DNA from 3 places in the Paenibacillus sp. UMB4589-SE434 genome. Region 3 is predicted to be linked to each of the others. Evidence: predicted binding sites of a transcription regulator. Region 3 holds the regulator's gene; each other region holds the start of a gene.

Region 1 (5,207 bases), on a different contig from region 3:
CCGATGTGTGGCAAGCAGTACAAGCTTCCCTTCAAAAAGTGGCAGCATCGTTTCTTTTAATTCATACTCGGTCTCGATGTCCAGATGAGCCGTCGGCTCATCAAGCAGCATGATCGGACGATCGCTCAGGAAGGCACGGGCCAGCGCAACACGCTGCTCCTGTCCCCCACTTAGACGGCGGCCACCGTTGCCGATTAATTCCGCTTCGCCTTGCGGCAGTCCTTTCACAAGTTCAGCCAGACCTGCCGCTGTCAGTGCTCGGCTAACCGCCTCATCCGTTGCTTCCGGATGATAGAAGCGTACATTATCTGCAAGCGAGCTGCTGAAAATATACGGATGCTGCGGAATATAGGTTACCGCGGTACGCCAGGCCTCGTCGCTTAACGCCGCTACTTTTATGCCGTCCACTTCCAGCTCGCCTGCAGTTGGACGCAAGAAGCCGCCCAGCACATCAATTAAAGTTGACTTGCCCGCGCCACTTGTACCTATAATGCCGACCTTCTTGCAGCCGCGCAGCTCTAATGTCACATCCTGCAACGAGTGTGGTCCATCTTCCTCGTGCTGAACCCCCAATTGGGACAGCTTCAGTACGCTGTCCGCTGACCAAGTCAGTCCAGCCGGGAGTGCTGATGTCATCGCTTCTGTCGAGGCGGCCTCAATCAGCGTCTGAATCGCTTTTCCAGCTTCCTTCCCCTTTAAGGTGGCGTGGTAATCTGCACCCACCATCCGCACTGGAAGGAAATATTCCGGTGCAAGGATCAGCACCAACAACGCAGGCTCTAGTTCCATTGTGCCATTGATTAGGCGCAGTCCAAGGCTCACCGCTACCGATGCTACCGATAGCATCGTAAAGAAGTCAAGCGCAAACGAGGACAGGAATGCAACACGCAAGGTCTTCATGGTTGCCGTTCGATATTTGTCGCTGACGCCTTCAATGGAGCTGCTGTGCGAGCGGCTCAGTCCAAGCATCTTGAGCGTCTCCAGCCCACGAAGTGAATCCACAAAGTGGTTGGACAGCACCCGGTACGATTCCCACTGACGGTCCATCTGCTTCTTCGCGGCCAACCCCATCAGAATCATAAACACGATCAAAATTGGCATCGTTACCGCCAGAATCAGCGCTGCCACTCGATCGAGCCAGAGTATATACACCCATATTAGAACCGGCGTGATCGCCGTGCCCAGCATACGGGGAATAAACAATTCCAGATAAGTTCGGAACTGCGCGACACCATCCAGCACAAGTGTAACCAGATTACCTGTTCCTTCTGTCTTCGCAAGCCGCGGACCAAATTGGAACAGCTTATCCATCAGCTCCTTGCGCAGGTCGCGACCCGTGCGTTCCGCATAACGGTAGGCCAACTTCTGCGACACAAGGGCCGTCACATGCCGGATAATAAAAGCAAACAGGAACACGGCAATAGTGCCCGACTGTTCCTGCAGCGATGATCCGCCAAAGAGGGCGGAGATCGACTCCGCCAGCCCTATAGCCATAAATATGATGGACACACTTTGAATCAAAGTCAGGGCCGCAATCGCGATCATTACCGGTCTTATTCCTTTGAATCCGAGTGTCTTTTTACCCATTAGTATTCCAAGTGCTCCTTCTCATGTACCCGTTTATGAAACACGAAGTAGCTCCAAATTTGATAACCGAGGACGAAAGGCAGCAAGCTCAGTGCTACAATCGTCATCACTTTAAGTGAGTAGGCTCCGGAAGCAGCATTATACACGGTCAAATTAAACGCGCTGTCGATCGAGCTGATCATGACATTTGGGAACATGCCTACAAATACGCCTGATATAGCCAGTGCAATAACAGTGCCTGTCATGGCAAATGCCCAGCCGTCTTTCTTTTTGCTCATGTAGTAGCCAGACAATACAAATGCGATCACACCGAGCACTGCCATGATGGTCAGGATAGTTCCACGTGCTTCAAAAATATCCGTCATCGTGTATGTCATGATAGCAAATGCAACGAACAATACAGCCAGCGGTACAAGCAGCATCTTCGCTTGTTTACGAGCGCGTTCCTGCAAGGTACCAATGGTACGCAAAGTGGCAAACAAGAGGCCATGCACCAAACACAGTACCGTTACCGTCACACCACCAACGACGGTATAAGCATTCACGACATCAAACAGACCTGCGTTCATCTCCATGTTCTTGTCAATTGGCAAGCCCTGCAGCAAGTTCGCAAACACAACGCCGAACAGGAATGGAGGAAGCATACTGCCAAATAAAATGACGATATCCCATGTTTTCTTCCATGTTTCCGTTTCACCTTTGCCGCGGAACTCAAACGCAACACCACGTCCGATGAGCGCAAGCAGAACGACGACGAGCGGTGTATAGAAACCACTGAATAAGGTAGCATACCAGTGTGGAAATGCAGCAAACATTGCACCGCCAGCCGTTATTAACCATACTTCATTAGCATCCCAGAATGGGCCAATCGAGTTGATCAGCACCCGACGTTCCCCATCAGTCTTGGCGAGGAAAGCGGTCGACATACCTACACCAAAGTCGAACCCTTCCAAGAAGAAGAAACCGACAAACAATACTCCGACTAGAACAAACCACAGTTCACTCAGTTCCATTATTGCCGTCCCTCCCTTGCAAATGGATCATTAGCCGCTATCGTATGTGAAGTGTCAGGCTCGTTAGGCCCCTTCTTAATCACTTTCACAAATAAGTAAACTGCTATAATACCTAAAATGCTATATACTGTCGTAAATGTAATCATCGAGAACAAGACTTGACCTGCCGACACGCTTGGCGAGATACTGTCTTCCGTCTTCATCAGACCAAATACTGTCCATGGTTGACGCCCGAACTCCGTCATAACCCAGCCGGAAGTGTTGCCGATAAACGGCAAGGAAATCCCGAACAACATAGCATTCAGATACCATGGCTTCAGCTTATCCAGCTTCTTGCGTGCCATCATGTATACCCCGTACATGCCTAATAGAATCATAAGCGTACCCGCGAGCACCATAATGCGGAAGCTCCAGAACGTCGTTTTTACAGGAGGAATGTAATCCCCAGGACCATACTTTTGCTCGTATTCTGCTTGCAATTCCTTCATCCCGATTACTTCACCTGAGAACTTACTGTAGGATAGGAAGCTGAGTGCGTAAGGCACTTTGAATTCAAACTTGTTTGACTGCTTATCTGTGTTAATAGCAGCAAACACCGTCCACGGCGCAGGATCGTCACTTGTCGTCCACAAGCCTTCCGCAGCAGCCATCTTCATCGGTTGTGTATGCACCAAATATTGTGCTTGCTGGTGACCAAAGATCGCTACTAAGAAGGAAGAAACAAGAGCGACAATAATGCCGATTTTAAAGGATTGCTTGAAAAATTCTGTATCCTGCTTCTTTAACATTTTATAGGCACTAATACCGGTAATCAGGAACGCCCCTGTTGCAAAGGCACCAAATACCGTGTGCGGGAACTCAACTAACAGTTGGCCATTCGTAATTAGAGCCAAGAAATCGTTCATCTCCGCTCGGCCATTCGTAATCTCGAAACCAACTGGACGCTGCATAAAGGAGTTGGCAGCCAAAATCCAGAAAGCCGATAGTGTCGTACCAATGGCTACAAGCCAAATACATACCAAGTGTACCTTTTTCGACAAACGATCCCAACCAAAGATCCATAGTCCGATAAATGTAGACTCCATGAAGAAGGCAGCCAGCGCTTCAATCGCAAGCGGCGCTCCAAACACGTCCCCGACGAATCTTGAATAGTTGGACCAGTTCATACCGAACTGGAATTCTTGAATAATCCCCGTAACGACACCTACTGCAAAGTTAATGAGGAACAACTTACCCCAGAACTTTGCCATCTTCTTGTACTGCTCATCGCCTTTAACGACGTACATCGTCTGCATCATCGCAATGATGAGCGCAAGACCGATCGACACCGGGACGAAGAAGAAGTGAAAGATCGTCGTCGATGCGAACTGGATCCGAGACAGCATGACCATATCCATTCGTTTACCCCTCCAGCATTTCTTTTTCATAAGCTCTGTTGTTAAACTATGTCTTAAGCGACAAAAATCCGTCAGCAGCCTTGCATCTTAACGAAATCTTGCCTGCTGAACATACTAATTATGCTTGGTTCCAGGCACCATTGCCCTTACCCATCATTATTCTGTCAAAAAAGTCACGCTCCGGTTGTGACATAAATCACACGTCAAAGCCCTCTTCATGATGAATTTGAGAACTTTTTCTCAAGCGTCACAGGTTTGTTAAAAACATAAGCGATTTCATGGTGAAAAGGCATAGCAAATTAGTAAATTGCAACTAACCCGCACGAGGGTTGATATCCTCAGCGAGCAATTCAGTGATAAACACATTGTTATCGACAACAAATTTTCAATTATGTACTTGAAAATATAATGAAATATAACACTCACCCTGCGCTGGTAGCGGCTCCGCCGTGTTTAATAAGGATGATTTTTCTACATTTATGTATACAGATTGGATTCGCTCGACCATCTCCCCATGCTGATCTTACCCAAGCAGTGGTCCACGCTTCTGCAAGCGACTCATCATCGACTCCCTCTGCCATTTGCAGCTGTTATTAAATAATAAAGCTGTCCGTGAACGTCACGAACAGCTTTACTTATTGCAGCCCTGCCATAGGCAGGCATGTAGGTTGCTTACCTTATTCCTGCGTACTAGCTACTTCATCTTCAAATATTGTATGTATACGCTGATACCAGCCCTCAGACAACGACTCGCCTAGCTCTCGTTCATATTGGTCTTGGTACTCTTGAACAAAGTGCTTGGCTCTTGTCTTCTCGCCATTCTCCACGTACAATTCCGTCATCAGCGAGGCGTAGTGCTCGTTCCAAGGATCAAGCTTCATGAGCTTGCGGATGCTGGCCAGCGCCTTCCGATACTCGCCCTGCTTTTGATTGAGATCAACCATGTCCTCTAAAAGCCACAAATATCGGTCTCTAATCTCCTCCCGATGCGTCGTCATCCACATTCCGTCCAATCCTTCACACCAATCACCGCGGTAGAGAGATGACATTTCTTCCAGCGCCTTGATATCGGAGGATTCAATTTTTTCATTCATAAACAGTTCCCTATCATGCCAAATATCAGACAGTATAAGCTTGTACATTCGGTCAGTGTAAGTCACATGTATATACGTTTGCAACGATACTTCCACAACGGCACGTCGAATTTGAT
Region 2 (5,207 bases), on a different contig from region 3:
ACATAGCTGAGATATAGAGCACGCTAACTATGGCAAGTAGAATAACAGAATACGGATACACATTGGTAAACAATTTGCTGAATTCAAAGCTAACTTTCCCGCCTTGCTCCGTAATATAGCCACCTTCCGAGATGGCCAGTACGGTGGATAATGCCGCAGGAATTAGCAGCCCGCTTGCGCCATACAAAAATTGATAAATACGGTTATCGCGCGAACCATACGTGCTGAACGCATAATAGGAGCCGCGAATTGCTAGCAATATAGTAGCCAGGCTTCCCGGAATAAGCAGTGCTGTTCCATAATAATACGCTGCATCAGGGAAGAAGCCGACAAGCCCAACGATAAAAAAGACAAGAAATACGTTGGTTACTTCCCATACAGGAGATAAGTATCTTTCAATGATACGGTGTATAATGTGACGCTTGCCGCTAATGGTACTGTAGTAGCTAAAGAAGCCGGCTCCAAAGTCGATCGACGCTACGAGCAAATAGCCAAACAAAAATATCCATAAAATCGTAATGCCTAGTAATTCATAGCTCATCACTTATGTCCCCCCTCAATGCCGCGAGCGATAATTTCGTCCTCAGCCGGGTTATGTTTGAACATCTTAATGAGTACTTTTACGCAAGTAAAGGTAAGCAGTGCGTACAATAGGGCAAATATCCATAACATTGTATCGACATGAGCAGATGTCGTGGCTCCTTCGGCTACCGTCATGTATCCTCTAATAATCCAAGGCTGGCGTCCCACCTCAGCGAACATCCAACCTGATTCGATTGCCATAATAGCTAATGGGGCTCCTAATACGACCCCCCAGAGCAGTAATCGGCTGACTGGCTTGCCTGTCTTACGGCTGCGGCGTTGAGCGATTACGTATGCTAGTGAGATGACGGTCAAATAAATCCCGATGAACACCATCATATCAAAGAAATAATGGCTTGCTTTTAGTGGTGGTCGCAGGTGCTCGGGTATTTCATTTAACCCTTTGACAACCGTATCAGGGGTGCCCCCGGCCAATATACTTAATGCAAACGGAATTTTAATCGCAAACTTCACTTCATTTTCGTCAGTTAATATTCCACCCAGTATAAGCTCTGCTTTATCCGAGGTATCAAAATGCCATTCTGCGGCAGCGAGTTTTTCGGGTTGGTACTCATGCAGAAATTTACCAGACAGGTCGCCAATCGCGGCGGATGCAAGGGCAAAGACTAGTGCCGCTGTCATCGTCAGCTTGAGCGCTTTTTTATAATAGACATGCTTGCGGCCGCGAATCATAGCAAAGGCAGCAATAGCACCGAGGCAGAAGGCAGACGTTACATATGCAGTCACAAGAACGTGGCTGACCTTTGTTGGCATTGCTGGATTAAACATTGCGAGCAGCGGTTGGATATTCTCCATTTTGCCATCTACCCAATCAAAGCCTTGCGGTGTGTTCATAAAGGCATTAACAGTCGTAATAAAAAAAGCAGATGCAGATGAGCCGATCGCAACCGGAATCAAGAGGGCGAAATGCACCATCCGGTTTTTGAATCGATCCCATGTGTATAAATAAATGCCGAGGAAAATGGCTTCCACAAAGAAAGCAAATGTTTCTAGAAACAGGGGCAGGGCAATGGCTTGTCCGCCCACACGCATAAAGTTAGGCCATAAGAGGCTTAATTGTAAACCGATAGCTGTGCCCGTCACTACGCCAACGGCTACAGTGACCGTGAAGCCGCGTGCCCAGCGCCGTGCCATTAATAAGTAATACGTATCATTGCGCTTAATGCCAATCCATTCTGCCAAGGCGATCATCAGGGGAACGCCAACGCCAATCGTAGCGTAAATGATGTGTACAAAAAGGGTAAGTCCGGTAAGTATTCGGCTAAAAATAACCGGATCGTAAGCAGCCGTCATCCTGTATCTACTCCTCCATTTTTTTCTCTGTGTCTAAATTGTGAATAACTTCACTTAATCACGCAAACAAATGTCCGTCGTTAGAAGAAACGACGTATGAATGCCAAGAGCATAATGATTCCGACGATAAAGCTCACCGTGATCAATATTTTCTCTTGCTTCTGGATACGCTTTGCATGTTGAGCCGGATCCATAATGCACACCTTCCTTCACTATATTTCTATGCTGCGATCTAATCTGTACGTCTATGATTAATATCACAGCTTTGTATTAGTGTACGTGAAAAGTGTGATGATTTTCACAACAATTGTGAAAAGGGATTGAACAAGCTGTGTCTAAAGTTTGTCACTGGGTGATTATTATAATATTTGTCAGAAATAAGTCATTCTACTATTTTAAATAGAACGTACGATAGATAAAGTTTTTGTCTTGATATTTTACAAACATTTTACAAAAGTAAGCTAACGCTTTTACATTAAGGTGCTACATTAGGACTTAAGACACTTGAATATGCAATCGTAGAGATGGAGTGGTGGGTCTTGACAGTATTGTTAAACCGTTCACAACAGGAAGCAATAAAAGCGGTGGATGCGCATTCGACAGGTTCCACTATGCAGACGAAGTCCTCAACGTTACCGAATGGGACGACAGTGGAACGCAATCGGATGGAATATGAAGGTCTATTACAATGGGCACCTTCTATATTAAGCAGCGCAAACGTAATGGAGGCAGAACAATTATTTAATGCGGATGCAGCATTACGTTGTCTAGTTGTTATCGATGGGGAAAATAGGCCAGTTGGTCTTGTGATGCGCGATCGTTTCTATGAAGTGATGGGCAGAAGATTCTCTCCTGCCCTGCTCTATGATAAGCCCATCTCCAGATTGATGGATAAGGACGGATTGTTTGTAGAATATGGTACCGCTACCTCCGAGCTCTTGGATTTAGTGGCTGCGCGCCCTGAAGAACGAATGTACGACAGCATTGTATTTACGAAGCAGGGGAGATTGGCGGGCGTAATCGGTCCCAAGTCAATAACCGCACTCTCGAAAATCATGCGCGAAAAGCATGCGCAGCAAGAACAATCGACCGTAAAGTCGACCATGGGCTCATTAACTGTCATTCGACAAGAAGCGGAGCATGTACGTGCTTCAGCATCAGAGGGTTTAGAGCATGCGGCTGAAATGATCGAGGAGACACTGAAGGGGAAATCGGTGCTGGATAAAGTGGCAAGTTCCTTTCAGCTTGTTGCCCAGCAGGCAGAGGAACAGAAGAGACAGACGGAAGAGCTAACGGAGCATGCCGCGGCAGTAGCCGATTCTGTCGGTATCATTAGAGGGTGGTCGGATACGTGCCATATGCTGGCGCTTAATGCTTCTATTGAAGCGGCACGCGCAGGAGAACATGGCCGTGGCTTTGAGGTCGTAGCTACGGAAGTCCGCAAGTTGGCTGTACTTACGAAATCGGCGACAGATCAGATTGAAGAGACTCTGCTTCAGATGGGACGCTCACTCTCGGCCACCGTACAAGCAAGCGAAGCTTCTGCAGCTGAGACTCATCATACGGTTGCGGGACTGAAGACGGCGTTGTCACAGTTCGAACGATTGTTCCGTATGATCGCTGATAATAGGGAAAGTCTCGTGCAGGTAGATGATTATGCCAATCGGATGTCGATGAAAGCGAAGGAAGCACAGCATCATTTATCAGCGATGTCTGAAAATGCTTGAATTTTTACATTGCGTTAACATATATGCCAAACAGTCTTAACACTTGGACGATAAACTATGAATTGTAAGCAAACAACAATTACTAGCTATGGTAGTAACAATTCAGAAGGGGTGGATTTACTTGAAGAAGTGGGGAAAACAAATCATGCTCTTGACATTAATTACAGTAATAGCTGTAGTAATGTCCGCATGCGGCAGCAGTGCTAAGAAGGAAGAAGCAGGATCTGGAAACAATGCAGGAGCAGAAAGCGCAGCTCAATTGTCCGGAACGATTGACATAGACGGATCGAGCACAGTGTACCCGATGACGGAGGCTGTAGCGGAGGAGTTCGGCAAGGAGCATAAAGACGTTCGAGTGTCTGTAGGCACAGCAGGTACGGGTGGCGGATTTAAGCGCTTCGCCAAGGGAGAGACGGCAATCAGCAACGCGTCGCGTCCAATTAAAGACAAAGAAGCGGAAGAAGCCAAGAAGAATGGCATTGAGTATTTGGAACTGACAGTGGCTTATGATGGTTTGACCGTTGTTGTGAACAAGGAGAACACATTTGTTGACAAGTTGTCCACGGATGAGTTGAAGAAAATTTACGAACCTAATTCCAAAGTAAAAACATGGGCTGATGTTCGTGCAGGCTGGCCTGCAGAAGAGATCAAAGTGTATTCTCCTGGTGCTGATCATGGTACTTTCGACTATTTCACAGAAGAAATTAACGGTGAGTCCAAAGCGATGCGCAACGATGGTCAAATTACGTTTGCCGCTGATACAAATGCGATTGTACAGGGTGTAACGGGTGACAAAAACTCACTTGGATACTTCGGATTCTCATTCTATGAAGAGAATAAAGCGAACTTGAAGCTGGTTCCGGTTGACAACGGAAAAGCAACGGTAGAACCTAACTTGGAAACGATCAAAGATGGCAGCTATGCTCCATTATCCCGTCCTTTGCTGATCTATGTGAGCAAGAAGCATATGGAGAAGCCAGAAGTCAAAGCTTTTGTTGAATACTACTTAAAGACAGCAGGCAGTGTAGCGGCAGAAGCGGGTTACGTAGCACTTCCGCAGGAAAAATATGATGAGCAGTTGAAGCAACTGGGCCAATAACAAGCGAATCAATCGCTTAGATAGGTCCAATCCCATCAGCATCATACAACAGGTATGGAAATGTGATGTCTCCACGATGCAACCAAATAGGGACATCACATTTTCATTGAGATATTGTTAACAAATTGTAAAAGATGCAAAGTGAGGTTAACCATTATGCAAGTAAACGTTTCGAAGCCGGAAACGAATATGTCCTTTACAAATAAGCAAATGAATGTAGCAGACAAAGTGATGCCCATTCTTTTGTTCCTATGTGCGGGTGTATCTATTTTAACCACGATTGGAATTGTGTACACGCTGTTCTCGGAGACGATCTCATTCTTCAAGAGTGTTCCGATCTTTGATTTTATATTTGGCGGAAAGTGGAGTCCGCTGATCGAACCGAAGGCATTTGGCATCTGGCCGTTGTTAAGCGGTACTTTCTTAATTACGCTGATTGCCATATTGGTAGCTGTACCTATCGGTCTCGCCAGTGCCATTTACCT
Region 3 (5,207 bases):
AAATGATGTTGTGCTTGTTGGACATCATGTTGCTTTTGATTATCAGTACTTAAGACAAGCGCTAGAACATACAGGTTACCTACCCTTTACGGGTAGAATCCTCGATACGATAGAATTGCTGCGCATTTTATTTCCTTCCTTGACTTCTTATCAGTTAGGATCGGTTGCCCAAGCATTTAATATTACCCATGAACGTCCTCATCAAGCAGACAGTGATGCACTTGCGACCGCGGATATTTTTATTCGTTGCCTACAGGCTGTAGATGATTTACCATTGCTAACGCTTCAGCGGATTGTGGACTTATTTGGCTCTGACGAGAAGGATCTGGGCTGGCTGTTATATACGAAGCTGGTAGAACGCGAGCAAGATGCGGTACGGCTCAGCGAGGAGGGGGATGTATCGGCATATCGCCAGCTTGCATTTAAGCTGGGGGAGTGGACACATGTGCTTCCACCTCGTGAAGGAATGGATCAACCTGCTTTGGAAGGAAGCTCGTTTACACAATTTCTGGACGAAGTGAAATCTAATCTGAAAGAAAGATTAAGTAATTACGAACCGCGCGAAGCTCAAGAACAGATGTTCCAAGAGGTGATGGACAGCCTTGATCATGATCGGCATCTGTTGATTGAAGCAGGAACGGGTACAGGCAAGTCGCTTGGCTACTTGCTGCCTTCCATTTATTATAGCGTTAAGCACGATAAGAAAGTGATTGTTAGCACACACACGATTAATCTGCAGGAGCAGTTAAGACAACGCGATTTGCCGCTTCTGGAGCAGATATTGCCTGTTCCATTTAAAGCCACGATTCTTAAAGGACGCAGCCACTATTTGTGTTTGAGAAAATTTGAACATAAAATAAACTATAAAGAGTTTGTGCACGTCAAGGACGATATTTTGACTGCGGCACAGATGATCGTCTGGTTAAGTCAGACGGAGCATGGCGATGATGAAGAACTGCATCTGATTCAAAAGGGGCCGGAATTCTGGGATACTGTCGCGAGTGACAGCGATTCGTGCTTGAACCGGGCTTGTCCTTGGTTTAGAAGGTGTTTCTATCACCGGGCTAAGAATGATGCCAACATGTCGGATGTTATCATTACGAATCACTCTTTGTTGTTCACTGACGTGATCGCAGAGCATCGACTGCTGCCTGCCTATGAACACCTGGTCATTGATGAAGCGCATCATTTTGAAGAGACAGCAGGGAAGCATCTTGGTCTTCACTTGCAATACTTTTCACTAATTCATCCCCTTATTCGATTGTTTAAGGACAGCAAGAACGGGGCGCTTATTCTTCTACAGATGCGTTTGCGTCTATCAGGCAACGAGAAAGCGATGATTTGGGCTGAGGGCATTGAGAAGCTGCTCACTCAGCTTGCGGATGTACGAGAAGTGTGGGATCGGATGAACGATGCATTGTTCCAACTAATGCCACCGCCTGAAGCGGGTCAGGCGGAAGCAGGGCAATCCGTACTGAGGCTGCAGTCACAATCACGGCCAGAGTCTTGGAGCGGTGTAACTGAGTTGGAAGAAGATGTGCATGTACGTTTAAGTGACATCGTTCGAACGGGTGAGAAGTTGGTCAATGAGTGGAAAGATGTTGATGATGAAGAACTGCAAGCCGTTGTTGTTGATGTTACAGGGCTATTTAAAGATTTAGCTGAAGTCAGAGATGAATTCAGGCAATTTATGAAGGGTACGGAACCTGATACTGTTTATTGGATGGAAGGCAACATGCAGTACCGTCATAAATCAATGCAGATGTACGGCGTGCCAGTTGACGTAAGCGAAGCTTTAAATCGTTATTTCTTCGAACCGAAGAAAAGCATTATTTTAACATCGGCGACATTATCTGTTGACAAGTCGTTCCAGTTCGTGGAAGAACAGATTGGTTTGAAGGAAGCTGCACGGGATGGTAGGCTGCACAGCGTGATTTTACCTTCTCCATTTAATTACCGAGAACAAGCACTGGTTGTTATTCCGCGAGATTTTCCTACTGTTAAAGGTTCAGGTGACCCGCTATTTAACAGCAAGCTGGCTCAATCGATAGGGGATATTGCCAAAGTAACCCGCGGCCGCATGCTCGTACTCTTTACATCTTATCGCATGCTCAAAGATGTTTATGAACAGCTCAAAGATTCGCTAGCGCCGCATGGAATTCAAGTGCTGGGACAAGGGATGGATAGCGGCAACCGGAGTAAGCTGACTCGAAGATTTCAGGAGCAGACGTCTTCTGTGCTGCTGGGTACAAGCAGCTTCTGGGAGGGTGTAGATATTCCTGGTGATGCACTTACTTGCCTCGCTATTGTTCGATTGCCGTTCCAGCCGCCGAATCATCCGCTTGTAGAAGCGAAGTCGGATCGCCTGAAAAGACAGAAGCAAAACCCGTTTCGCAAGCTGTCTATACCGCAAGCCGTCATTCGATTTAAGCAGGGATTTGGACGTTTGGTACGTACAACTCGGGATAAAGGAATCGTCATCATTTATGATACGCGTGTAATTGAGACAAGTTATGGCAAGCATTTCTTATACTCGCTGCCAGGTCCGAAGATGGAACATATGGCGACGGATCAACTAGTGCCTCGGATCGAAACCTGGTTAGAAGATAACGAAACGATAGACAATAACAGCTAAGAACTCTACAACTGTATTTAACTATCGAGAGGGGGCTCTATCGATGAAGACGTTAAAAATATCAGAAGCAGTCGTTCGTCGACTACCGATTTACCTGCGCCATCTGTTGGAATTAAAGCAACGTGAGGTTCTGACTGTATCCTCGCAGGATCTTGGGCAGAAGCTGGATTTGAATCCGGCTCAGATTCGCAAAGATTTGGCTTATTTCGGAGATTTCGGACGCAAAGGGATCGGCTATGACGTGTCGTATTTGATTGAGCAGATCAAGCATATTCTAAAGCTGGATCAGAAAGTGCACGTTGGTTTGGTTGGTGCTGGTAAGCTAGGACATGCCTTATGTAATTACACGGTATATTTGAATGATAACATGAAGATTGTAGCCGTATTTGATGCGCAGCCTTCCAAAATAAATACGACTATTAACAATCTACGCGTTCAACCGATGGAAGAATTACAATCTACCGTGATCGAGAATCGTATCCGTATTGGGATAATTACTGTACCCGCACTGGAAGCACAGCAAGTCGCAGATCAATTCGTTCAGGCGGGAGTTGAGGCGATTTTGAACTTTGCACCTGTTATTTTAAAAGTTCCAGCGCATATCCGTGTGCATACGGCTGACTTTACGACTGATCTGTTCAGCCTGGCGTATTATTTACAAGATGATGAAGAAGGAAAGGACACGGTGACACATGACGACAACATTAATCGTACGTAATGGCTTATTTGCACAATTGCAGCCAGATGCGACTAGTTCGACTCTCAAAGGATATATGGTAGTTGAAAATGGTCGGATCATGCATATTGGTGCAGATTTGCCTGAACAATATCATCAAGCCGATGCGCAAATTATTGATGGGAACGGGCTGTTCTTTATGCCTGGTCTTGTGAACACGCATGGGCATGCTGCCATGACGCTGCTTCGTGGTTATGGCGACGATATGGTGCTTCAAAGATGGCTGGAAGAGAAAATGTGGCCTATGGAAGGAAAGTTTACGGATCAGGATGTATACTGGGGCACTGCATTGGCTGTTCTGGAAATGTTAAAGGGCGGCACGACTACCTTTGTTGATATGTACGATCATATGAATGAAGTAGCAAAGGTAAGCGAGCAGGCGGGTATCCGTGCAGCACTGATGCGTGGTGCAATCGGCTTGTGCAGTGATGAGGTACAGCAGATGAAGCTGAATGAAGCGGTCCAATTCGCGAAAGATTGGAACGGTCAGGCGGAAGGGCGCATTACGACAATGCTAGCCCCTCATGCTCCTTATACGTGTCCACCAGCGTTTATAGAGAAATTCGTACAGGCAGCGCACGATATGGATTTGATGCTGCATACACATATGTCTGAGACACGAGCGGAAGTAGAGCAGAACGTCAAAGATTATGGCCTGCGTCCAGTAGCTCATCTCGAGAAATTGGGCTTCTTTAGCCGACCGTCCTTTGTAGCTCATGGTGTTCATTTGACAGATGAAGAAATTGAAGTGCTTGCACGTCATCATGTAGGTGTATCTCATAATCCAGCTAGCAACTTGAAGCTTGCGAGTGGGATTGCAAGAGTTGTAGATCTTCAACGCGCTGGAGTTAATGTATCCCTGGGAACGGACGGTGCGGCAAGCAACAACAACTTGGATATGTTCCAGGAAATGCGACTGGCAGCAATGATTCATAAAGGGGTATCGGGCGATCCAACGGCTGTTCCTGCCGCAGAGGCGATGCGTATGGCTACGATTAATGGTGCGCGTACAATCGGACTGCAAGATGTCGGACTGCTTGAAGTGGGTATGAAGGCAGATTTTGTTGCTGTGAACATTGACCAGCCTCATTTGCTGCCACATACCGATCTTGTATCGCACATGGTGTATTCAGCTTCAGGCCAAGATGTCAAACATGTATGGATTGACGGAAAACAAGTGGTCAAGGACGGCACATGTACGACGCTTGATGAAGAACAAATTCGCTATGAAGCTTCGCAATGCTTTGAAGGCTTGCTTAGCCGATAGACGGAGGAGGCGAAGATGGCCAGAACTCGAGCGAGGCGGCACAGCCGAATGAGGTTGTGGATATTAGCCGTATCTTTTGTAATCGTTTTGTTGGGATTTCTGACTGTTCGATATTTGATGTCGGTTAACGATATTGAGCATGCGAGGGAAGCAGAGATCATTCAGCGGGCGAATAAAGCAATTGCGCTGAAAGAAATTATTCATGTAGATAAGTCTGTATGGGATACCGTTTATTATATCGTAACAGGTAAAGATCAAGCCGATGCCGAACAAATGGTATGGGTAGGTGCTAAAGATACGGACCCTGTAACTGTGATGAAGGCAGCTGACGGTGTCTCAAAGGCTCAAGTAACCGAATTGCTTCAGACGGAATATGCAGGAATTCATATTGTACGTGTTATTCCAGGTGTGAAAGCTAACGATAAGGGCGAACAGACATTTGTATGGCAGGCGCAGGTACAACGTCCAGATGAAAATGGCATTAAACGATATTTCTATCATTTTTTTGACTTCAAGTCTGGTGCTAAGCTGGATGTATATGCAATGCCTAATCAATAATACCCTAGGGG

Evidence for each region. The regulator Rex, encoded in region 3, represses fermentation and respiration genes when NADH is low (regulators of the CRP and FNR family bind a similar motif). The targets are predictions, from matches to a motif close to TTGTGAAATATTTCACAA.
Region 1: a site for Rex is predicted at 4,224-4,241, ahead of QP775_RS11210 (cytochrome ubiquinol oxidase subunit I). Genes of this name have one in related genera too.
Region 2: a site for Rex is predicted at 1,935-1,952, ahead of QP775_RS15975 (cytochrome ubiquinol oxidase subunit I). Genes of this name have one in related genera too.

What each region holds. Positions count from the first base shown of each region.
Region 1 covers NZ_JASOYK010000002.1:214,434-219,640, reverse strand. Annotated here, with positions in the region: gene cydD (thiol reductant ABC exporter subunit CydD) at 1-1,587, opposite strand, end outside; gene cydB (cytochrome d ubiquinol oxidase subunit II) at 1,587-2,603, opposite strand; gene QP775_RS11210 (cytochrome ubiquinol oxidase subunit I) at 2,600-3,997, opposite strand; gene QP775_RS11205 (response regulator) at 4,675-5,207, opposite strand, start outside.
Region 2 covers NZ_JASOYK010000004.1:151,833-157,039, forward strand. Annotated here, with positions in the region: gene QP775_RS15970 (cytochrome d ubiquinol oxidase subunit II) at 1-541, opposite strand, end outside; gene QP775_RS15975 (cytochrome ubiquinol oxidase subunit I) at 541-1,896, opposite strand; gene QP775_RS15980 (methyl-accepting chemotaxis protein) at 2,436-3,623, shown strand; gene QP775_RS15985 (PstS family phosphate ABC transporter substrate-binding protein) at 3,745-4,722, shown strand; gene pstC (phosphate ABC transporter permease subunit PstC) at 4,912-5,207, shown strand, end outside.
Region 3 covers NZ_JASOYK010000001.1:318,830-324,036, forward strand. Annotated here, with positions in the region: gene dinG (ATP-dependent DNA helicase DinG) at 1-2,635, shown strand, start outside; gene QP775_RS01540 (redox-sensing transcriptional repressor Rex) at 2,679-3,353, shown strand; gene QP775_RS01545 (amidohydrolase) at 3,328-4,638, shown strand; gene QP775_RS01550 (cell wall elongation regulator TseB-like domain-containing protein) at 4,654-5,196, shown strand.